3 regions of the Massilia forsythiae genome follow, and region 1 is predicted to be linked to each of the others. Evidence: riboswitches for the same ligand, from Rfam matches in the RefSeq annotation. Region 1 holds a riboswitch; each other region holds the start of a gene.
What was found. A riboswitch is a leader RNA that binds a small molecule or an ion and turns the genes downstream of it on or off. The one in region 1 is predicted to bind cobalamin.

Region 2: linked by a shared signal. The riboswitch ahead of HH212_RS09210 (energy-coupling factor ABC transporter permease) and the one ahead of HH212_RS04735 (TonB-dependent receptor domain-containing protein) in region 1 are both predicted to bind cobalamin.
Region 3: linked by a shared signal. The riboswitch ahead of HH212_RS24400 (TonB-dependent receptor) and the one ahead of HH212_RS04735 (TonB-dependent receptor domain-containing protein) in region 1 are both predicted to bind cobalamin.

The regions. Positions count from the first base shown of each region.
Region 1 covers NZ_CP051685.1:1,090,136-1,097,935, reverse strand. The annotation lists gene HH212_RS04740 (FecCD family ABC transporter permease) at 1-622, opposite strand, end outside; gene HH212_RS04735 (TonB-dependent receptor domain-containing protein) at 648-2,564, opposite strand; cobalamin riboswitch at 2,637-2,918, opposite strand; gene HH212_RS04730 (histidine phosphatase family protein) at 3,003-3,605, opposite strand; gene HH212_RS04725 (adenosylcobinamide-GDP ribazoletransferase) at 3,630-4,415, opposite strand; gene cobT (nicotinate-nucleotide--dimethylbenzimidazole phosphoribosyltransferase) at 4,431-5,465, opposite strand; rRNA gene HH212_RS04715 (16S ribosomal RNA) at 6,013-7,543, shown strand; tRNA gene HH212_RS04710 (tRNA-Ile) at 7,623-7,699, shown strand; tRNA gene HH212_RS04705 (tRNA-Ala) at 7,797-7,800, shown strand, end outside.
Region 2 covers NZ_CP051685.1:2,126,652-2,134,451, forward strand. The annotation lists gene uvrA (excinuclease ABC subunit UvrA) at 234-3,083, opposite strand; gene ssb (single-stranded DNA-binding protein) at 3,597-4,088, shown strand; gene HH212_RS09205 (DUF1428 domain-containing protein) at 4,155-4,514, opposite strand; cobalamin riboswitch at 4,755-4,965, shown strand; gene HH212_RS09210 (energy-coupling factor ABC transporter permease) at 5,087-5,767, shown strand; gene HH212_RS27810 (energy-coupling factor ABC transporter substrate-binding protein) at 5,764-6,246, shown strand; gene cbiQ (cobalt ECF transporter T component CbiQ) at 6,236-7,000, shown strand; gene HH212_RS09225 (energy-coupling factor ABC transporter ATP-binding protein) at 6,997-7,800, shown strand, end outside.
Region 3 covers NZ_CP051685.1:5,817,668-5,825,467, reverse strand. The annotation lists gene HH212_RS24405 (heavy metal translocating P-type ATPase) at 1-2,463, shown strand, start outside; gene HH212_RS24400 (TonB-dependent receptor) at 2,655-4,742, opposite strand; cobalamin riboswitch at 4,808-5,037, opposite strand; gene HH212_RS24395 (AI-2E family transporter) at 5,081-6,139, opposite strand; gene blaOXA (class D beta-lactamase) at 6,248-7,036, opposite strand; gene bla (subclass B3 metallo-beta-lactamase) at 7,063-7,800, opposite strand, start outside.

The sequences.
Region 1 (7,800 bases):
CGATCATCCAGAACACCATGCTGCGCAGCGAACCTTCGGGGGCGATGGACAGCATCAGCGTCACCAGGGCCATGCAGGCCGAGGACAGGATCACGCCGGTCAGCAGCAGGGTCGAGGCGCCGCCTTCGGCCACCGTGCCGGCACGCATGTCGCGCCGCGCCAGCCCATACAGCAGCATCGACACCGCGATGGCGCCGGCCAGCGCGGCGCCGTCGACGGTGGCGGCGGCGCACATCAGCAGCAGCGCGAACAGGGCGCCGACCGAGGCGCCGGCCGAAATACCCAATATGTACGGGTCGGCCAGCGGATTGCGCAGCAGCGCCTGCATCATGACACCGGCCAGCGCCAGCGAGCCGCCGGTGACGAAGGCGGTCAGCGCGCGTCCCAGGCGCAGCGCCAGCAGCGAGGCCGCCAGCGAGTCCGGCGTCCCGTGCAGCAGCTGGGCCAGCGCCGCCGGCAATTCCGCCGGCGCCAGCGCCACCGAACCGATCATGCCGGACGCCAGCAGGATGGCGAGCGCCGCCAGCAGCAATGCGCCGACGATCAAGGCGGCGCGCCGCGGCTGCGACGGACGGGCCGGGAGCGGTCGCTGGTCGTGCAGCGGGGGCGGGGCGGGATGCATGCGCTGGACTCGGACGGTGGGCGGATCAGCGGATGCCGTAGCGGATCGCCGCGAACCAGGTGCGGCCGGCGGTGCCGTAGTTGCGCGCCAGTTCGTAGCGCTTGTCCGCCGCATTTTCCAGGCGCAGCAGCAGCGACCATTCGGGTGCCAGGTTCCAGGTGCCGTAGAGGTTCAGCAAGCCGTAGCCGCCCAGGCGGTTATTGTTGGCGGCATCGTCGAAGCGGCGGCCGGAGGCTTGCAGCTCGACGCCGCTGTCCACCTGGCCGGCAGTGTAGTTGGCGCTGACGGCGGCGTGGCGCTTGCTGCGGCGCGCCAGCTGCTTGTTCGTGGTCTCGTCGCGCGGATCCTGCAGGTCTGCGCTGGCGCGCAGGTCGATGCCGGCCAGGCGCGTGGCGGCCGACAGCGTCAAGCCTTCCAGCAGGGCGTGGTTGACGTTGTAGGCGCAGCTGCCGGCACGCCCGGGGCACGGGTTGGCGGTGACGATCATGTCGGTCAGGCGGTTGCGATAGTAATTGGCGCCCAGTTCGACGTCGGCGATGTCGTAGCGCAGGCCGGCTTCGGCGTTGCGGCCGCGTTCCGGCCGGTTGGTCGGCAAGCCGTAGCCAGGGTAGTACAGCTCGTTGAAAGTCGGCGCGCGGAAGCTGGTGCCGACGCTGGCGGTGGCGCGCAGGCCCTTGCTGAACTGGTAGCCGTAGCCCGCCGCGCCGGTGGTCTTGCCGCCGTACTCCGCATGGTCGCGGCGTGCGCTGACATCGAACAGGTGGCTGCCGCGCTTCATGTCGTACGAGGCCGCCACCGAATTGGTGATGCGGGTCTTGTTGAGCGGGCTCGGGGCGGCGCCGCCGCCGGTGACGGACAGGACTTCTTCCTTGCGGTGGCCGAACAGCACTTGCAAGGTGTCGGGACCGAGGTCGATCGTGTTCTGCCAGGTGAGTTCGTCCTGGCGCGTGTCGATGCGGCTGGTACCGGAGAGCGCGGTGCTGGTGTAGCTGGCCAGCTTGTCCTCGGCGCGCGCCGCCTGCACGCTGCTGCGCCAGTTGGGCAGGAAGCGATCGTTCAGGAACACGGCGTAGCTGTCCAGGTCCTGGGTATTGCGCGTGTCGAAGCTGGACGCGCTGCTGTCATACTGGGCGCGCAGGCGGCTTTTCAGGAACTGGGCGCCGGCTTCGTGGCCGGGCGCCAGCTGCACGGTGACGCGGCCGTTGGCATTGTTGCGGCTGTAGCCGTCGTCGTCCGGGTTGTAGCCGAAGGCGCCGGAACGGGTGGCCGAAAAGCCGTCCGCTTCCTCGTGGGCGACGCCGAGCGCATAGCTGACCGCGTGTTCGCCGCCGCTCGTGCCAGTGACGGCGGCCTGGGTTTGGTTGGTGCCGTAGGTGCCGCCGCCGATGCTGGCGCTGAGCGCCGGCGCGCCTTGGCCGCGCTTGGTGAAGATCTGCACCACGCCGCCGATGGCGTCGGCGCCGTACAGGGAGCTCAATGGACCGTACACGACTTCGATGCGCTCCACCGCCGACAGCGGAATCGCGTTCCAGGCCGCCACGCCGCTGGTCGAGGAACCAATGCGCACGCCGTCGATCAGCACCACCACCTGATTGGCGTTGGCGCCACGCAGGTAGACGCTGGTACTGGTGCCGGCGCCGCCGTTGCGCACGATCTCGATGCCGCGCTGGCGGCGCAGCACATCCGCGACCGAGCCGGCGCCGGAACGGGCGATCTCTTCGCCGGTGACGACGGTGGTGTCGGCGATCAGCTGGTCGGCGCGCTGCGGCGTGCGGGTGGCGGTGACGACCACGGTGTCGGGCAGGGCGTCGGCGGCGCCGGCATGCTGTGCGCCGAAGGCGGCGGCGAGGGCCAGCGCGAGCGCGAGCGGACGGGAAAGCGGGCGTGCAGGCGGCTGCGCGAACGAAGGCGCGGCCGGCCGGCCTGGAAGGATGTGCGTCATGGCGATGTTCTACGTGATTGGGCAACCGGCCGACGTCCCCGTGGGCCGGATTGAACGGAAGCGCATCCGCGGGCACGCCTCCACCTTTTGGCCGGTATCCGGGCTGGCAAGTATGGCCGTCCGGCCTTCCCATGCGAACGCACAGTGGCATAGAAGACGGTTGCCGCGCTCGAAGCGAGGCGGCACTTGCTTACCGTTGCGGGGGCAGCACACGTTGGCTCTGGCGGCATGTCCGGGCAATCGCGCCGTGCGCTGTCGATGATTGCCGGGATGCCGGGTGTTGGCAGAGTCCGTGTTTCCCGTTTAACTGCGTCCGTGGACACGGACGCGAGCACCAAAACGGCGTCATTATACGGCGGATCGGCGCGCCGACGGCGGTTTATCCGGCCTGCACGGCGAGCGATGGCGGGGCGCACGGCCTTGCCTCGGGCGCCGGCTTCAGCAGTCCAGCGCGACGATTTCGCCGTAGCCGATGCGGTGCGGCGTGGCGGCGGCCTGCAGCGCGGCCTGTTCGAGCGGCAGGCCGGTCGCCAGCGCCGCCAGCAGGCGGATCGTGCCGGCGTGGCAGAGCAGCAGCGCCTGCGCCTGCCCGGCCGGTTCGCCGCATGGGCCGTCGCCGCCCGTGCCGCCCGGTGCGCCGCTATATGACGATGTGCGCAGGTCGCCGACGAAGGCGGCGACCCGTGCGGCGACGTCGAGCACGTTCTCGGCGCCGCCGGGCCGGTAGTGCAGCAGGTCGGCCGCCCAGGCATCGACCTCGACGCGCGCGATGCCGGACCAGGGACGCAGTTCCCAGGCGCCGAAATCCATTTCGGCCAGGCGCGCGTCGAGCCGTAGGGCGCACGGCTGCAGGCGCCGCGCCAGCAGGGAGCAGCGCTGCAGCGGGCTGGCATAGACCGGCAGCGCGCCGGGCAGGCCGGCGCCGGCCAGGGCCGCATGCACGCGCGCCAGTTCCGCCTCGGCCACGGGCACGTCGCTGGCGCCGTAGCAATGGCCGGGGGCGATCGCGGGCTGCGGATGGCGCACGCACAGCAGCTTCATCGTGTCGACTTCATGGCGCCGGCGTCAGGAAGCCGTCCAGGCGCCATGGCCCAGCGTGGCCAGCACGGCCACGTAGGCCAGTGCTTCCGCCACCTGCTGGACCGCGCCCAGGCAATCGCCGGTATAGCCGCCGAGCCGGCGCACGAAGATGCGGCCGAGCCAGAACGCGGCCAGCAGGCAGGCCAGCACGGCGCCCAGCACGGCGGCCGGCGTAACCCAGCCGAAGGCCAGCAGCACGGCGGCGGGCAGCAAGGCGCCGAGGGTAGCGATGGCGAATTCCACATGCGTCATCCGGTGCGCCAGCGGCTTGGCCTTGCCCTCGCCGCGCACGTACGCCAGCCGCCAGATCAGCGCCGTGGCCGCCAGGCGCGACAACGGATGCGCCAGCAACAACGCGGCGACGGCGTCGCGCGGCGGCAGCATGGACAGGGCCGACAGCTTGGTGGCCAGCATGCAGGCGATGCCGATCGCACCGTAGGCGCCGACGCGCGAATCCTTCATGATCTCCAGCACCCGCTCGCGCGTCATGCCGCCGCCGAGGCCATCGCAGGTGTCGGCGAAGCCGTCTTCGTGGAAGGCGCCGGTACTATAGATCGACGCCGCGGTCGACAGCACCGCCGCCACCGGCGCCGGCAACACCAGCGCCGCCAGCGCGTACACGGCGGCGGCGATGGCCGCCACCACGCAGCCCACCAGCGGAAAATAGCGCGAGGCATGCTGCAGCCAGCTCGCCTCGAAGCCGACCCAGCCTGGGATCGGCAGCCGGGTGAAGAACTGCAGCGCGATGAAGAACAGGCGGACTTGCTGCATGCGCTCGTCCTGGTCTTATGCGGATTTGCCGCTGACGCTGGCCGAGGCGAAGGTCGCCATCTGCTCCAGGAAGTTGGCGGCGGCATGCAGCAGCGGCAGGGCGAGCGCGGCGCCGGTGCCTTCGCCCAGGCGCAGGCCGAGCTGCAGCAGCGGCGCCGCGCCGAGGGCGTCCAGCATGCGGCGGTGGCCGGCTTCGTCCGAGCAATGCGCGAACACGCAGTAGTCGAGGATGGCTGGCGCCATGCGCGCCGCCACCAGAACGGCGCTGGTGACGATGAAGCCGTCGATCAGCAAGACCTTGCGGCGGCGCGCCGCTTCCAGCATGGCGCCGGTCATCATCGCGATCTCGAAGCCGCCGAAGGTGGCCAGCACCGCAAGCGGATCGTCGACGCCGGCGTGACGTGCCGCCGCCGCTTCGATCACCTGCTGCTTGCGCAGGATGCCGTCCGGCGCGAGACCGGTGCCGGCGCCAACGCATTCCGCCGCCGGGATGCCGGCCAGCTTGTGCATGAGCGCCGCGGCGGCGGTCGTATTGCCGATGCCCATTTCGCCGAACGCGACCACGTTGCCCGGCAGGTCGGCGACCAGCGCGGCACCGTGCTCCAGCGCGGTGGCGCACTGCTGCGCGCTCATGGCCGGTTCCAGCGCGAAGTTGCGGGTGCCGGGCGCGATCTTGCGGTCGACCAGGCCCGCGCGCTGGCCGAAGTCGTGCTTGACGCCTGCGTCGACGATCGACAGTGCGCAGCCGTTCTGGCGCGCGAACACATTGATGGCGGCGCCGCCGGCCAGGAAGTTCTCGACCATCTGCCAGGTGACGTCCTGCGGATAAGCAGAAATGCCTTCCGCCACGACGCCATGATCGCCTGCGAAGACCAGCATGGCCGGCCGGTCGATCGATACCGCGGCGGTTTCCTGGATCAGGCCCAACTGCCTTGCCAGGCGCTCCAGCGTGCCGAGACTGCCGAGGGGCTTGGTCTTGTTATTGATGGCGTCATCGAGCTGGGAGGCAAGGGTGGGATTGGCGGTCGAGGGAATGAGAGGGAAATGCATGGCAATCGATGGTCTGGTGAAGGCGGCAACGATAGCACAGCAATAATGTACTAATGCAATCGGTAACGACATTAATGACGGCAATTTTTGTCGCCTTTGAGAATCTTTTTCGTCCCGACAACGCAATGGCAGGGCTTGCGCGACTATCGAACCATTTGCTATAGTTCTCTTCCTGCTTCTGCAGCACACGAAAGTTTAACGGAGTAAATGCGTTGAATTTTCAGATCGATTGACGATGTGTTGTAGAAAAAAAGAAGTTGACGACGCAAACGAAACACTGCATAATCTCGCTTCTCTGCTGCTGACGAACAAAACGATTCGCAGAATGCAGCAAGGCAGGTCTGAATACGAGTTCTTTAACAATAAACAGTCGATAAGTGTGGGCGTTTGATGAAGGTGCCGGCAGCTGCGAAAGCTCTGCCGATTACTTAAGTTATCAAATGTTCACAAAAAAGAAATACGTTGCTCAGCAATGAGTGACGGTCAGTATTTTGAGTGAGCGACTCGGTAGCAATACCGATGGCAGCAATGCCAACAAACAGAGATTGAACTGAAGAGTTTGATCCTGGCTCAGATTGAACGCTGGCGGCATGCTTTACACATGCAAGTCGAACGGCAGCGCGGGGCAACCTGGCGGCGAGTGGCGAACGGGTGAGTAATATATCGGAACGTACCCAAGAGTGGGGGATAACGTAGCGAAAGTTACGCTAATACCGCATACGATCTAAGGATGAAAGTGGGGGATTCGCAAGGACCTCATGCTCTTGGAGCGGCCGATATCTGATTAGCTAGTTGGTGAGGTAAAGGCTCACCAAGGCGACGATCAGTAGCTGGTCTGAGAGGACGACCAGCCACACTGGGACTGAGACACGGCCCAGACTCCTACGGGAGGCAGCAGTGGGGAATTTTGGACAATGGGCGCAAGCCTGATCCAGCAATGCCGCGTGAGTGAAGAAGGCCTTCGGGTTGTAAAGCTCTTTTGTCAGGGAAGAAACGGTTGGGGCTAATATCCCCGGCTAATGACGGTACCTGAAGAATAAGCACCGGCTAACTACGTGCCAGCAGCCGCGGTAATACGTAGGGTGCGAGCGTTAATCGGAATTACTGGGCGTAAAGCGTGCGCAGGCGGTTTTGTAAGTCTGACGTGAAATCCCCGGGCTCAACCTGGGAATTGCGTTGGAGACTGCAAGGCTGGAGTCTGGCAGAGGGGGGTAGAATTCCACGTGTAGCAGTGAAATGCGTAGAGATGTGGAGGAACACCGATGGCGAAGGCAGCCCCCTGGGTCAAGACTGACGCTCATGCACGAAAGCGTGGGGAGCAAACAGGATTAGATACCCTGGTAGTCCACGCCCTAAACGATGTCTACTAGTTGTCGGGTTTTAATTAACTTGGTAACGCAGCTAACGCGTGAAGTAGACCGCCTGGGGAGTACGGTCGCAAGATTAAAACTCAAAGGAATTGACGGGGACCCGCACAAGCGGTGGATGATGTGGATTAATTCGATGCAACGCGAAAAACCTTACCTACCCTTGACATGTCAGGAAGCTCCGAGAGATTGGAGTGTGCCCGAAAGGGAACCTGAACACAGGTGCTGCATGGCTGTCGTCAGCTCGTGTCGTGAGATGTTGGGTTAAGTCCCGCAACGAGCGCAACCCTTGTCATTAGTTGCTACGAAAGGGCACTCTAATGAGACTGCCGGTGACAAACCGGAGGAAGGTGGGGATGACGTCAAGTCCTCATGGCCCTTATGGGTAGGGCTTCACACGTCATACAATGGTACATACAGAGGGCCGCCAACCCGCGAGGGGGAGCTAATCCCAGAAAGTGTATCGTAGTCCGGATCGCAGTCTGCAACTCGACTGCGTGAAGTTGGAATCGCTAGTAATCGCGGATCAGCATGCCGCGGTGAATACGTTCCCGGGTCTTGTACACACCGCCCGTCACACCATGGGAGCGGGTTTTACCAGAAGTAGGTAGCTTAACCGCAAGGAGGGCGCTTACCACGGTAGGATTCGTGACTGGGGTGAAGTCGTAACAAGGTAGCCGTATCGGAAGGTGCGGCTGGATCACCTCCTTTCTAGAGTAGCACCGGCCCAAGAGGCCAATCACCAAACGCTCACACTTATCGGCTGTTGAACAGTAAAGAACAGTGTTTCGGGGCTGTAGCTCAGCTGGTTAGAGCACCGTGTTGATAACGCGGGGGTCGTTGGTTCGAGTCCAACCAGCCCTACCAGTCAACGCAGTTGCCTATAAAAATCATCTGGCTTTGCCAGGGATTTTTATCTGGATCCACAAAAAAGTAGGTTTGTACTTTTTTGTGAATGAATTCCGGGG
Region 2 (7,800 bases), 1.0 Mb from region 1:
ACGTCGTTCCCGGCCTCGGCGGCCCCCTTGGCGGGGACCCATACTGAGCCACAAAATTAGGTACCTCAAGAGCTGCCCAGATAGTTTAAAGCTAGCAATTTTGCACACTTCGTATGGATCCCCGCCTGCGCGGGGACGACGTGCAAGTGAAACGGGCCACGATGAAGATCGTGGCCCGCTCGCTTTACGCTTTCAACGGTAATGCCTTGCCGCCGGAAGCAGCGGCACCCGCCTTATTGCGCCAGCAACGGCTTCAGATACTTGCCCGTCACGCTGGCCGGATTTTCCGCCACCGCTTCCGGCGTGCCGTGCGCCACGATCGTGCCGCCACCGGCGCCGCCTTCCGGCCCCAGGTCGACGATCCAGTCCGCGGTCTTGATCACGTCCAGGTTGTGCTCGATGATGACGAGCGTGTTGCCCTGGTCGCGCAGGCGGTGGATCACCTTCAGCAGCAGGTCGATGTCGGCGAAGTGCAGGCCGGTGGTCGGCTCGTCCAGGATGTACAAGGTGCGTCCGGTATCGCGCTTGGACAGTTCCAGCGACAGTTTGACGCGCTGCGCCTCGCCGCCCGACAACGTGGTCGCACTTTGCCCCAGCTTGATGTAGCCCAGGCCCACGTCCAGCAGCGTGTGCAGCTTACGGGCGATGACCGGTACCGGCTTGAAGAACTCGTGCGCGTCCTCGACCGTCATCTCCAGCACTTCGGTGATGTTCTTGCCCTTGTACTGGACTTCCAGCGTCTCGCGGTTATAACGCTTGCCGTGGCAGACGTCGCACGGCACGTACACGTCCGGCAGGAAGTGCATCTCGACCTTGATCACGCCGTCGCCCTGGCAGGCCTCGCAGCGCCCGCCCTTGACGTTGAACGAGAAGCGCCCGGCCGAATAGCCACGTTCCTTGGCAGTCGGCACCGTCGCGAACAAATCGCGGATCGGCGTGAACACGCCGGTGTAGGTCGCCGGATTCGAGCGCGGCGTGCGGCCGATCGGCGCCTGGTCGACCGAGATCACCTTGTCGAAATGCTCCAGGCCGTGGATGGTCTCGTGCGGCGCCGGTTCGGTCTGCGAGCCGTACAGGTGACGCGACAGGGCCGGATACAGCGTATCGTTGACCAGCGTCGATTTACCGGAACCCGACACGCCGGTAACGCAGGTCAGCAAGCCGACCGGCAATTCCAGCGAGACGCTTTTCAGGTTGTTGCCGGTGGCGCCGGTGATGACGAGTTGGCGCTCAGGATTCGACACATGGCGCTTTTCCGGCACATGGATCTTGCGCCGGCCGCTCAGGTATTGCGCGGTCAGCGAATTCTTGTTCTTGAGAATGTCCTTGAGCGAACCCTCGGCGATCACGGCGCCGCCGTGCACGCCCGCGCCGGGACCCATGTCGACGATGTAGTCGGCGGTGCGGATCGCATCCTCGTCGTGCTCGACCACCAGCACGCTGTTGCCGATGTCGCGCAAATGCTTCAGCGTCGCGATCAGGCGGTCGTTATCGCGCTGATGCAGGCCGATCGACGGCTCGTCCAGCACGTACATCACGCCGGTCAATCCGGAACCGATCTGCGACGCCAGGCGGATGCGCTGCGCCTCGCCGCCGGACAGGGTGTCGGCGCTGCGGTCGAGCGACAGGTAATCCAGACCGACGTCATTCAGGAATTTCAAGCGCGCCACGATTTCCTTGATCACGCGGTCGGCGATGTCCTTCTTGGCGCCGGTCAGTTCCAGGCCATCGAAATATTTCAGGCAATCGCGCAGCGGCGTCCTGGCCACCTCGTAGATGGCGCGCTGCTGCTTGCCATTGCCGATCTTGACGTAGCGCGCCTCGGTGCGCAGGCGCGCGCCATTACACGTCGGGCATTCCTTTTCGTTGATGAACTTGGCCAGCTCTTCCTTGACCGCCATCGAATCGGTCTCGCGGTAGCGCCGCTGCAGGTTATTGACCACGCCCTCGAAGGTGTGCTCGCGGATCACGGTGCGGCCGCGCTCGTTCACATAGGCGAACGGCACCGAGGTCTTGCCGGAACCGAACAGGACCACGTCCTGCGCCGGCTTCGGCAACTGCTCGAACGGTTTATCCAGGTCGAAGCCGTAATGCTCCGACAGGCTGCTCAGCATCTGGAAATAGAACTGGTTACGGCGGTCCCAGCCCTTGACGGCGCCGGACGCCAGCGACAGGTTCGGGAAGGCCACGATGCGCTTCGGATCGAAGAACTCGATGTGGCCCAGGCCGTCGCACTCCTGGCAGGCGCCCATCGGGTTGTTGAACGAAAACAGGCGCGGCTCCAGCTCCTGCAGCGAATAGCCGCAGACATTGCAGGCGAACTTGTTCGAGAAGATGTGTTCCTTCTCGGTGTCCATCTCGTAGGCCACGGCGCGGCCGTCGGCGATGCGCAACGCGGTCTCGAAACTCTCGGCCAGGCGCTGCTTGATCTCCGGATTGACTTTTACGCGGTCGATGACGACGTCGATCGTGTGCTTTTCGGTCTTCTTGAGCTTAGGCAGGTCTTCGATCTCGTGGATCTTGGCCACGCCGGTGCCGCTCTGCACGCGGAAGCGCACGAAGCCCTGCGCCTGCATCGACTGGAACAGGTCGCCATGTTCTCCCTTGCGGTTGGCCACCACCGGCGCCAGGATCATCAGCTTGGTGCCTTCCGGCATGGCCAGTACGGCATCGACCATCTGCGACACGGTCTGCGCGGTCAGCGGCTCGTGCGAGTGGTCCGGGCAGTAGGGCGTGCCGACGCGCGCGTACAGCAGGCGCAGGTAGTCGTGGATTTCGGTGACGGTGCCGACGGTGGAGCGCGGGTTGTGCGAGGTCGCCTTCTGCTCGATCGAGATGGCGGGCGACAAGCCCTCGATCATGTCGACGTCCGGCTTTTCCATCAGCTGCAGGAACTGGCGCGCGTAGGCCGACAGCGACTCGACGTAGCGGCGCTGGCCCTCGGCGTACAGGGTGTCGAAGGCGAGCGAGGACTTGCCGGAACCCGACAGGCCGGTAATGACGATCAGCTTGTTGCGCGGCAGGTCGAGATTGATGTTCTTGAGGTTGTGCGTGCGAGCGCCGCGGATACGGATTTCTTCCATTAGCTAGTTTTGCAGCCTTTCCATGGTAAGGGCGCCTGCGGCCGGCACACGAGATCGTCGCGCCGAGCGGGCCAATCAAGGGAGAACCCGTCACTATAGCGGGTTTCGATTACGTACGTATTCGGCCCCGGCGCGACGGCGCGCGCGCGTTAACGGCTTGAAATGCCTCTTTGGCAAGGCACTCAACAACGGGCAAACCGGGGTCTTCCGTATGTGGTCTGCATCGCGCCCAATTCAATGACAGACTCACCAAAAACCGAAAATTTTTTTTCCTTGCCTACTTCACAAAGACCCCAAGAATATTGACGCCCATCTCTTCCATTCGAGGCACTTTGCCCCCACTTCCGATGTCTGAGCGGGTGTCGTAAAAACCCCGTCGCCGCGCATGCGAAAAACGCATCGAAACGTTGCTTCGAACTACCCGGCAACGCATAATAGCGGATCAATTTTTAAACAACTTCCTTGGCACTTAGACACCACGCAGAGTCAGGGAACCAGCATAGGAGTTTCACCATGGCATCAGTCAACAAGGTCATCATCGTCGGCAACCTCGGCCGCGACCCGGAAATCCGTTACATGCCGAGCGGCGACGCCATCGCCAACATCGCCGTCGCGACCTCGTACAAGTCGAAGGACCGCAATAGCGGCGAGCAGAAAGAGCTGACCGAGTGGCACCGCATTTCCTTCTTCGGCCGCATGGCCGAGATCGTCGGCCAGTACCTCAAGAAGGGCTCGTCGGTCTACGTCGAAGGTCGCCTGCAGACCCGCAAGTACACCGACAAGGACGGCGTCGAGCGTTACTCGACCGACATCGTCGCGGAAAACATGCAGATGCTGGGTGGCCGCCAGGGCATGGGCGGCGGCGAGAGCTACGGCGGCGACGAGGGCTACGACGCCCCACCGAGCCGTCCGGCACCGCGCCAGGCGCCGCCGGCACCGGCCGCACGTCCGCAGCCGAAGCCGGCCGCGAACTTCTCGGATATGGATGACGATATTCCGTTCTGAAAAATAAACCAAGCAATGCGTAACGCCCTCCAGATTTCTGATCTGGAGGGCGTTTTCTCGTCTGCGCTACAAATCCACCACCATCTCGAACCCGCCGTAGATCATGCGCTTGCCATCGAACGGCGTGTTTTCCGGTTTCATGAATTCGGCCATGCGCGGATCCTGCATCACCTTGGCGTTGACCTCGTCGCGCCTGGCGCGCGATGCATGGACGATCCAGGAAAACACCACCACTTCGCCTTCTTCCAGCAGCACGCTCTGCGGAAACGAGGTCCACTGGCCGGGCTTGACGTCGTCGGCGACGCATTCGCGGAACTCGAGCGCGCCGAGTTCGCGCCAGATGGCGCCGCACTGTCGGGACATCTCCTTGTACACCTCCAGCTTGGACTGTTGGACCGGCACCACGAAACCATCGACATACGCCATGATCGTTCTCCTGTGGGTTGGTATTGCATGGACCTCATCGGCAACGGAAAAATCCCGCTGCGATCCGTGGTATTGACCGGATCGTCTTCCGAGCATACTGCGGACGCGACCGTTCGGGGTGGCCGCGAACGGTAAATGTCCGGTCAAGCTGGCCTGACGACCAGCCGGGAGCGCCGCCGGGCATGTCGGCATGCGCACGACAGCGCCGCGCGCCAGGTCTGGCACGCGATCACCGCTCAGTGTAATATCCTCCCTTTGGGTGCGCTCCTTCCCGACCGGGACGGGCGTTAAACGGGAAACCGGTGAAACCGTGCGTAGCGCACGGCCATTCCGGTGCAGCCCCCGCTGCTGTAAGCCTGACGACCCTGCCGATGACCACTGCGCACTGCGCGGGAAGGGGCAGGGAAGGATGACGGCGAGCCAGAATACCGGCCCAGACATTGCCAGCATCATTCCCCGGGGTGACGGGAAGCCGCTGTCGACCGGCTTTCTGCACGCAGTTTCTGCCGCCCCGTCGACCGTCTTCGCCTCCGCCATGGTGCTCTTATCGACCATTCGACGGGAGGTTTCGAATGCACATCATGGAAGGTTTCCTGCCGCCGGCGCACGCGCTGGGCTGGGCCGCTGCCGCCGTTCCCTTCGTCGCCTGGGGCCTGCGCAGCATCGGGCGCGGCCTGCAGGCGCATCCCGAGCGGCGCATGCTGCTGGGCGTGGCCGCGGCGTTCGCCTTCTTGCTGTCGGCGCTGAAGCTGCCGTCCGTCACCGGCAGCTGCTCGCATCCCACCGGCGTCGGCCTGGGCGCGCTGCTGTTCGGGCCCGCGGCGATGGTGCCGGTCGGCTTCGTCGTGCTGCTGTTCCAGGCGCTGCTGCTGGCGCACGGCGGCCTGACCACGCTCGGCGCCAACGTATTTTCGATGGCCATCGTCGGCCCCTTCGTTTCCTATGGCGTGTTCCGCGCGGTCGGTGCGCTGGGATTGCCGCGCAGCATCGCCGTGTTCCTGGCCGCCTGCCTGGGCGACCTGGCGACCTACGTCACCACTTCGCTGCAGCTGGCCTGGGCCTTTCCGGACGCGGCCGGGGGTGTGCCGGCTTCGTTCGTCAAGTTCGCCGGCATCTTCGCGCTGACCCAAGTGCCGATCGCCATCAGCGAAGGGTTGCTCACCGTGCTGGTGACGAACGCGATGGCGCGCTTCAATGCCGACGAGCTGCGCGCGCTGCCGCTGATGGCCTACGGCCGCCGGGAGCGCGCATGAAGGTCCGCAACTGGCTGATCCTGGCGGCGGTGGTGCTGCTGACCGTGCTGCCGCTGTGGTTGGCGAGCGCGCCGCCGGCGCAGCCGGGGGCGGACGCGCCGGCGCTGTTCGGCGGTTCCGACGACCGCGCGCAAAAGGCGATCGGCAGCATCGCGCCCGGCTACAAACCGTGGTTTGCGCCGCTGATCGAACCGGCCAGCAGCGAGATCGCCTCGCTGCTGTTCGCGCTGCAGGCCGCCATCGGCGCCGGCGTGATCGGCTACTGGCTGGGCGGCGCGGTGACGCGCGAGCGCGCCAAACGCGCGGCCGCCTCCCCGGCGCCGCGCCCCATCGACGCCGTTGCTGCGGATACCCGCGAGTCGGCCGCCGGGTCGCCGACTCGCGGATCGCCGGCCGCCGAGTCTCCGGCCGCCGGGTCGCCGGCCGCTGCAGGTCCGGCATCGAGCGCCACCACCGCGCAGGAGCACCGTGCGGGTTGAGTCGGCCGCCTACGCCTGCCGCTGGCGCGGCGTGGCGCCGTCGGCCAAGGCGCTGTTCGCGCTGGCCGGAGTGGTGTCCGCCTGGATCGCGCGCAGCCCGGCGGTGCTGGCGGCGCTCGCCGCGCTGCTGGTGCTGGCCGCCGTCGCGGGCGCGCGCGTGCCGCTGCGTACCTATCTCGCCGTGGCGCTGCCGCCGCTCGGCTTCCTGCTGCTGTCCTGCCTGACGATGCTGGTGACTCCGGGCGTCGCCGCGCCGGGCGTCGCCACGCCGGGCGCGGACGGCGGCTGGCACTGGACCGCCGCGCTGCTGCCGGTCGTCACGCGCACCGCGCTGCGCGCGCTGGCGGTGCTGGCCGCGCTGCTCGGCCTGGTGCTGAGCACGCCGCTGCCGGACTTGATCGGCCTGCTGCGCCGCTTGCGCACGCCGGAACTGCTGCTGGACTTGATGGTGCTGTGCTACCGCATGCTGTTCGTGTTCCGCCAGGCCTGGGACGAAGGCGTCACCGCGCAGCGCGCGCGCCTGGGCTACCGCAGCTGGCGCCATGCGTGGCGTTCGATGGGTTTGTTGATTGGCCAGATGGCGGTGCAGGTGTGGCAGCGCACGGCGGCGCTGCAGACGGCGGCCGAGGCGCGCGCGTTGCAAGGTTCGCTGCGCTTCCTGCCGGCCGTGTTCCCGCAGGCGCCGCGCCAGAACGCGTACGCCGTCCTGGCCGGTTCCGTGTTGCTGGCGCTGGCGGTGGGAGACCGGCTGTGAGCGCGCCCGCCATGAACACGCCCGGCGCCAACCGGTCCGCGTCGAGCGTGCCGGCGTCGAGCGTACCCACTTCGAGCGCGTCCGCTGCCTTGGCGGCGGTCCCGGCCCTGCTGGAACTGCAGGCGGTCGAGCACGTGTTCGCCGACGGCAGCGCCGGCCTGCGCGGCTGCAGCCTGGCGCTCGGACGCGGACGCCGCCACGCGCTGCTCGGCCCCAACGGCGCCGGTAAAACCACCGTGCTGCAGCACCTGAACGGCCTGCTGCGTCCCACCGGCGGGCGCATGCTGTGGAACGGTCGCCCCTACGAATACGGGCGCGCCGGATTGACCGACCTGCGCCGCCGCGTCGGCCTGGTGTTCCAGAATCCGGAGCGCCAGCTGTTCTCGGCGCAGGTCGAGGAAGACGTCTCGTTCGGGCCACTGAACCTGGGCCTGGACGAGACCACCGTGCGTGCGCGCGTGGCGGCGGCGCTGGACGCGGTCGGCCTGGCCGGATTCGGCGCGCGCGCGGTGCACCACCTCAGCTTCGGCCAGAAGAAGCGCGTCTGCATCGCCGGCGTGCTGGCGATGCAGCCGGAAGTGCTGCTGCTGGACGAGCCGATGGCCGGGCTGGACGCGCCGATGCAGCGCGAGCTGACCGCGCTGCTCGACGGCCTGGCGGCGCGCGGCGTGACGGTGCTGCTGTCCACCCACGACGTCGATTTCGCCTACGCCTGGGCCGACGACATCCACCTGATGGCGGCCGGACGCTGCATCGCCTCCGGCGCGGCGCACGATGTCGTGCTGCAGGCGGATGCCTTG
Region 3 (7,800 bases), 1.5 Mb from region 1:
CTCATCGACCAGGCGCGCACGTCCGCGCCACGCCGCGCCCAGGAACAGGGCGCGCGCCTGCCGGCGTGGTGGCCGGTGGCCGCCGCCGCCGCGCTCAGCCTGCCGCTGGCGGCGCCGATGCTGCTGCGCCCGCTCGGCATCGATTGGATGGCGTCCGGCTGGCTGCAACTGCTGCTGGCGACCCCGGTGCAGTTCTGGCTCGGTGCGCGTTTCTACCGCGCCGGCTGGAAGGCGCTGCGCGCCGGCGCCGGCAACATGGACCTGCTGGTGGCGATCGGCACCAGCGCGGCGTATGCGCTGTCGCTGTGGATGCTGCTGGCGTCCGGCGCGCACCACCTGTATTTCGAATCCTCGGCGGTGGTGATCACGCTGGTCCTGCTCGGCAAGTGGCTGGAGGGCAGGGCGCGCGGCCAGACCGTGCAGGCGATCCGCGCGCTGGAAGCGCTGCGGCCCGCCACCGCGCTGGTGCGGCGCGGCGGCCGCGACGTCACCGTGGCGCCGGACGCGCTGCGCAGCGGCGACGTGCTGGTGGTGGCGCCGGGCCAGCGCGTGGCGGCCGACGGCCGCGTGCTGGAAGGCGCCAGCCACCTGGACGAATCGCTGCTGACCGGCGAAAGCCTTCCGGTGGCCAAGGGGCCGGGCGCGCGCGTCACGGGCGGCGCGGTCAACGGCGAAGGCTTGCTGCTGGTCGAGGTGACGGCGGTCGGCGCGGACACGATGCTCAACCGGATCATCCGCATGGTCGAGGATGCGCAGGCCGTCAAGGCGCCGATCCAGCGCCTGGTCGACCGCGTCAGCGCGGTGTTCGTGCCGGCGGTGCTGCTGGTGTCGCTGGCCACGCTGTTCGGCTGGGGCCTGGCCACCGGCGACTGGCGCCAGGCGCTGCTGAACGCGGTGGCGGTGCAGGTGATCGCCTGCCCGTGCGCGCTCGGCCTGGCGACGCCGACCGGCATCATGGTCGGCACCGGCGCCGCCGCGCGCCACGGCATCCTGATCAAGGACGCGGAAGCGCTGGAAACCGCGCATGCGCTGCAGGCGGTGGTGTTCGACAAGACCGGCACCCTGACCGAGGGCCGGCCGCAGGTGGTGGCGCTGGAAGGCGACGATCCGCGCCGCGTCCTGGCCCTGGCGTGGGCGGTGCAGCAGGGCAGCACGCACCCGCTGGCGCGCGCCGTGAGCGAAGCGGCGCAGGCACGGCTGGGCAGCACGCAGGCATCCGCCATCGACGACGATGTGTACGCCAACACGGCGGCCGCCGCCGCGCGCGCGCCGGCGCCGTTGTCGACACCATTGCCGGCGCTGGACGCCATGGCGCTGCCCGGCCGCGGCGTGCAGGCGCGCGTGGACGGCGAGACGGTCTATCTCGGCAGCCGGCGCCTGATGCGCGAACTCGGCGTGGCGACCGGGCGGCTGGACGACGCGGCGCGCCGCCACGAAGCCGATGGCCGCACCGTGTCCTGGCTGGCCGCCGGCTTGCCCGGTGCATTGCAGGTGCGCGGCCTGCTCGCTTTCGGCGACCGCGTCAAGCCGACCAGCGCGGCGGCGGTGGCGCGCCTGCGGGCGCTGGGCATCGAGGTGGCCATGCTGAGCGGCGACAACCGCGGCGCTGCCGCCGCCGTGGCGCGGCAGCTCGGCATCGAGCGCTTCACGGCCGAGGTGCTGCCGGGCGACAAGGCGGACGCGGTGCGCGCCATGATGGCGGCCGGCAGCAAGGTGGCGATGGTCGGCGACGGCATCAACGACGCGCCGGCGCTGGCCGCGGCCGACGTCGGCATCGCCATGGCCGGCGGGTCCGACGTCGCCATGCACACGGCCGGCGTGACGCTGATGCGCGGCGATCCGCTGCTGGTGGCCGACGCCATCGACGTTTCGCGCCGCACCTACCGCAAGATCCGCCAGAACCTGGCCTGGGCCTTCGTCTACAACGTGGTCGGGATTCCGGTGGCGGCGCTCGGCCTGCTCAATCCGGTGCTGGCCGGTGCGGCGATGGCGCTCAGCTCGGTGAGCGTGGTGACCAATGCGCTGCTGCTGCGGCGCTGGCGCCCGGCAGATGCGGTGGCGGCGGCGCCGCTTGCGCAAGCGGAGCTGCCGGCACTGGCGCTGTTGCCGGCGGCAGTGCCGCAAACGATGGAGAATGTGGCGCAGCCTGCGCCATCGACCGACACGGCGCACTCTGCGCCATCAAGCAACGAGGCGCATCCGGCGCCCATTGTGAACGCGGCGCATCCGGCGCCGCAGCCAACAGGAGAACACACGATGTACCAACTGACCGTCGAAGACATGAGCTGCAAGCACTGCGTGGGCCGCGTCACCAAGGCCGTGCAGGAAGTCGACCAGGATGCCAGGGTCGAGATCGACCTGCCGACCAAGCAGGTCACCATCGACAGCGGCGCCGACCTGGGCCGGATCGCCGAGGCGATCGACGCGGCCGGCTACCCGGTGACGGCGCGCGCCGGCGGGTGATGACCCGATAGCGCATATACGTCGTCCCCGGCCTAGGCGGCCCCCTTGGCGGAGACCCATGCAGAGCCAACAGAACCCAGTGATCCCGGAACAGCCCCGGTACTTCAACGTAACAACTTCGGATACTCAGTATGGGTCCCCGCCTTCGCGGGGACGACGGTATCAATGGTGCTGGTCAAAAATGGTACTGGTCAGAACGTGGTCCGCAACGTCAACCGCAGCGTGCGCGGCTCCACCGGGTGGTAGTGGATATCGTCCACCCCGCCCGCCGGCTCGCCCGGCAGGCGCGACGCGTAGTAATAGTCGACGTCGCTCGCCTTGTGGTCGAACAGGTTGAACACGTCCGCTGTCAGCTGCCAGCGCCGATCGATGCGGTAGCCGGCGCGCAGGTAGGCGATGGCGGTGCTGGAGGAGCGCACGCTGTCGTCCTCGATCAGCGGGCGCGGGCCGAACCAGCGCAGCTGGAACGCGCCCGACCACGGGCCGGCATCGTTGACGGTGGCGCCGAACGAAGCCACCTTCTCGACCGCGCCCGGCACGTGGTCGCCGGCCGCGTCGACGCCGGTGTAGCGGGCGCGCGACCAGGCCAGGTCGAGGTCGAGCAGCAGCCAGCGGTTGGCCACGTAATGGTTGTTCCACTCGATGCCGGAGCGCTTGCTGGCGCGGCTCGGCGAGGTGTCGCCGGCGTCGCCCGAGAACACCAGTTCCGAGGCCGAGCGCAGTCCCCACAGCGCCATCGAGCTTTGCAGGCCGGGCACGATCTCGCTGCGCGCGCCGATCTCGGCGCCGCGCGTCTTCACCAGCGGCGTCACCGGGTCCACCGGTTCCAGCTCGCGCGCCGCTAGGTGCGCGGTGGTGCCGCGCGCGTCGTTGCTGTGGAAGCCTTCGCCGTAGTTGGCGAAGAACTCGGTCTTGTTCCACGGCCCGAACACCAGCGACAGCTTGGGCGAGGCGACGTGGTCGTCGGCCGTGCCGCTGTTTTCCAGGATCGAGCTGGCCACGTCGAAGCGGTAGCGGTCCCAGCGCACGCCGGCGATCGAGCGCAGCCAGGGCGTCCACTGGACCGTATTCTGGAACCAGGCCGCGGCGCTGGCTTCGGACACGCGCGATTCGGCCGTGGTGGACAGGATGCGCTGGCGTGCGCTCGCGTACAGGCCGAGCGGCGCGATGCGGTCGAAGCGGCCCTGCAGCCCGACCGCGTTGTTCATCGGCCGTCCCGCCAGCTGGCCGAACCAGGTGTGGGCGAGGTCGAAGCCGCCCATCTTGCGCCGCTCGGTCTGCAGGAACTGGTCGCCATTGACCGGGTCGTCGAGGAAGTAGGTAAAGTCGTTGTACAGCGCCAGGTCCGAGCGCACCGCGTAGGCATGCGCCTCGCTCAGCGTGTCCGCCGTGCGCCGGCGCCATTCGGCGCTCAGGCTGTAGCGCGCCGTGTGGCCGCCGTCGCTCGGGTCGACCGCGGCGAATTCGTCGAGCGCGCCGCCCTGCACCGCGCGCAGCGGGATCTGGCTGGTGGCGTGCCAGGCGCCCCGGTAGGCCATCGCGGTCAAGCTGAAGCGGTCGATGCCGATAGCGCCGGTCCAGCGCAGCAGCGCCGACGATTTATGGAAGGCTTCCGGCGTCCGCCAGGGGCCGTCGTTGTGCGCCAGCTCGACCGCATACAGCAGGTTGCCGGCGCCGAGCGCGCTCGAATCGGCCGCCACGGCGCGGCGGTAGCCGTCGGCGCCGACGGTGAGCGCGGCCAGGCCCCGGTCCAGCTTGTCGACCAGGCCCATGTGGGCGGCGCCGGCCGAGGCGAAGTCGCCCTCGTCGGCGTAGTACGGCCCCTTGCGGTAGTGGATCTTGCCGATCAGTTCCGGGATCAGGAAGTTCAGGTCGGTGTAGCCCTGGCCGTGCGCGTGGGTGCGCATGTTGACCGGCATGCTGTCGACGAAGGTGGCGAAGTCGGTGCCGTGGTCGAGGTTGAAGCCGCGCAGGAAGTACTGGTTGGCCTTGCCGTCGCCGCTGTGCTGGGTGACGATCACGCCCGGCACGAATTCCAGCACCTCGCCCGGCCGCAGCGCCGGCCGGCTGGCGATCAGCGCGGCCGTGACCGTGCCTTCGCTGGCGGCGTCCGCGGTGCCGACGCCGTTGTCGTAGTGGGCGCTGACGCGCACCGTCGCCGGGATCGGCTGCACCGGGTCTTGTTGTTGCGATGGGAGGGAATCGGGCGCGGTCTGCGCCTGTGCGTGCGCGACGGCGCACAGCGCCCCGGCCAGGCCGAGGATCAGGGATGGTTTCATTGATGGATACGTGAACCTGCAGTCTCACCCGCTTCCCCGCGGGTACGACTGAACAGCGCCTCATCTGAAGCGCCACCTGCCTGGCCGGTATCCGGGCTCGCAAGCCGGACCGTCCCACCTTCCCATGTCCATGGACACAGTGGTTGTTCGAGACGGCCTGTCGTCGGCGACGACGCTTGTTCACCGTTGCGGGGGCAGCACACCCTGGCCGGCCGCGCGCGGCGGCATGGCCATGTGTTTCCCGTTTAACTGCGCATGGAACCATGCGCGCTGCACCAGGCGCGGGCGATTATACGTGCATGGGATCGCTTTGCAAAACCGCTATCGCATCCCGCGCCTCACTCATCGTGGAATTCCTCCGCCGACGCGAACAGGTCCCACGCCGCGATGAACAGGGCCGCCACCACCGGCCCGATCACGAAGCCGTTCAGGCCGAACAGCTCCATGCCGCCGATGGTCGACAGCAGCACCACGTAGTCCGGCATCTTGGTGTCCTTGCCGACCAGCAGGGGGCGCAGCAGGTTGTCGACCAGTCCGATCACCAGCACGCCGAACACGACCAGGAAGACACCTTGCCAGATGGCGCCGGTGGCCAGGAAGTAGATGGCGACCGGTACCCACACGATGGCGGCGCCGACCGCCGGCAGCAGCGACAGGAAGGCCATCACCACGGCCCACAGCAGCGGCGCTTCCACGTGCAGGAACCAGAACGCCAGGCCGCCCAGCGCACCCTGCGCCGCCGCCACCAGCACGTTGCCCTTGACGGTGGCGCGGATCACGGTGGTGAAGTTGTCGAACAGGCGGCTCTTGTACTTGCGGCCCAGCGGCACCGCGTGGCGGATGCGGCGCGCCAGCGACTCGCCGTCGCGCAGCAGGAAGAACAGCAGGTACAGCATCACGGTCAGGCCGACCAGGAAGTCGAAGGTGTTCATGCCGAAGTTGAGCGCGTACTTGGCGCCGGTTTGGCTGATTTGGGTGGCGCCGGCAGTCAGCTTCTGCTGCAGCGAGGCCATGCTGGTCAGGCCAAAGCGCTCCAGCAAACCGACCATCCAGCTTGGCAGGGCGTGGAGGATGCGCTGGAAGTATTCGGCGAAGTTGATCTGGCCGGAGCCGACCCGGCTGTACACCGTGGCCGCCTCGTTGACCAGCGAGGCGGTGATCAGGCCGAGCGGGATCAGCACCGACACGATCACGGTCAGCAGCGTCAGCAGCGCGGCCCAGGTCGGCTTCTGCTTGGTCACGCCGAGGAAGCGGCGGTACAGCGATTCGAACAGGATCGCGAACACCATGCCCCAGAACACGGCGCCGAAGTAGGGCATCAGGATCCAGACGAAGCCGATGGTGACGATGGTGAGAAGGAGCAGGAAGCATTTCTGCTGGAGGGTCAACTGGGTCATAGGAAGTCGATCATGTCATTTTGGTAATGGTTATGGAACACATGATAGTCCACCCGCCGCGTTTTTCCCGTTCGCCGGCCCACATAGCGGCGCACTTCGCGCCGTACTTTACGGCGACAGCAGGCCGAGCGCCTGCAAGGCCGCCCGGCCCAGCAGTACGCGCTTGGCGCCGGTGGCGTCGTCTGGAATGTCCAGGTTCAAGGCGAAGGTATGGGCCTTGCCGTCCTTGACCACCCAGCCGACCCACCAGCCGATGTCGGCGTCCGCATCGGGCCGTACGCCCCAGCCGGTCTTGGCGTACAGCTCGGCGCCGCCTTCCTGGCGCAGGATGGCGCGCACGGCCGCCATCGCCGGTTGCGGCAGCGGCAGGCGGTCCTGCACCAGCTTGTCCAGGAAGCGGGTCTGTTCCAGCGCGCTGATCGTCAACGGTCCCTCCAGCCAGAAGGTATCGACCACCGTGCCCGGGTCCATGTTGCCGTAGTCGAGCCGGCGCAGCCCCTCGCGCATGCGCGCCAGGCCGATGCGCCGCGCCAGGCCCTGGTACACCGGCACGTTGGAGACGCGGATGGCGTCGCGCAGCGACATGTCGTGCGCCCATTCCGGGCGGCGGGTCGGCTTGCCGCCGTAGGGCAGCACTTCGTCGACGCTGGCCACCGCACCCGTGGCGAGGCCGATCAGGCTGTTGGCAATCTTGAAGGTCGATGCCGGGATGTAGCGCGTCTCGGCGCGGCGGCGGTCGTGCACCGTGTACGTGTCGGCGGCCAGGTCGTGCACGATGAAGGTGGCATGCACGTGCTGGTCGCCGAACAGGCGTTCCAGTCGCGCATCTTCCTTCCATTCGGCGCCGTGCGCCAGCGCGCAGGCGCACAGCAGGGCACCTGCCAGCCATCGTTTCATCGTCGTCTGTTTCATCGTCGCTTGTGTCATCGCCGGCTTCCTCCTTCAGTGATCGATCGGTGCGCCGCGGCCGCCTCGGACGCCAGCGTGTCGCGCAGCCGGGCGCGCGCTGCGTCGGCGTAGGCGCGGCAGGCGTTGCGGTCGATGAAGGCGGCCTGGCCGGAGCGGGCGCGGCGCGCCAGCCGCGTCCACAGGCCGCTCTGCTCGGGGTGGGCGGACACCAGGATGTCGCAGGGCAGGCCCGCGAGCAGCGCGCTGGAGCGCTCGATGTCGGCGCGCGCCGCCGGATAGCGGGTGTTGCCGCCGTAGCGGAAGGCGTCGTCGCCGATCGCGTTCAAGCTGTCGGCGTAGACCATGTCCACCGTGCGTGCGCCGGCGCGCGCCTGCCAGGTCCAGCTGGTGCCGCCGCGCGTGTGGCCGGGCGTGGCGTGCGCGGTCAGGCGCAGCGGGCCGAGCGCGATCGTCTCGCCGTCGCCGATCGCGCGCACCCCGGCGACCGGCTGCATCGGCGTCAGGTTGGCCGCCTGCGGGTCGTTGCGGTCCGGCTGCCCGCTTTGCAGCACCGGCAGCGCCGCCGCGCCGGCGACCACGGTGGCGCCGGACCGGCGCTGCAGTGCGGCGATGCCGCCGGCGTGGTCGATATGGGCGTGCGAATTCAGAATGTAGCGGATGTCCTCGACGCGGAAACCGAGGCGGCGCACGTGGCGCGCGATCTGCGCTGCGCCGTTGGGACCGGCGCCGTCGATCAGGACGTGGCCGGCGGG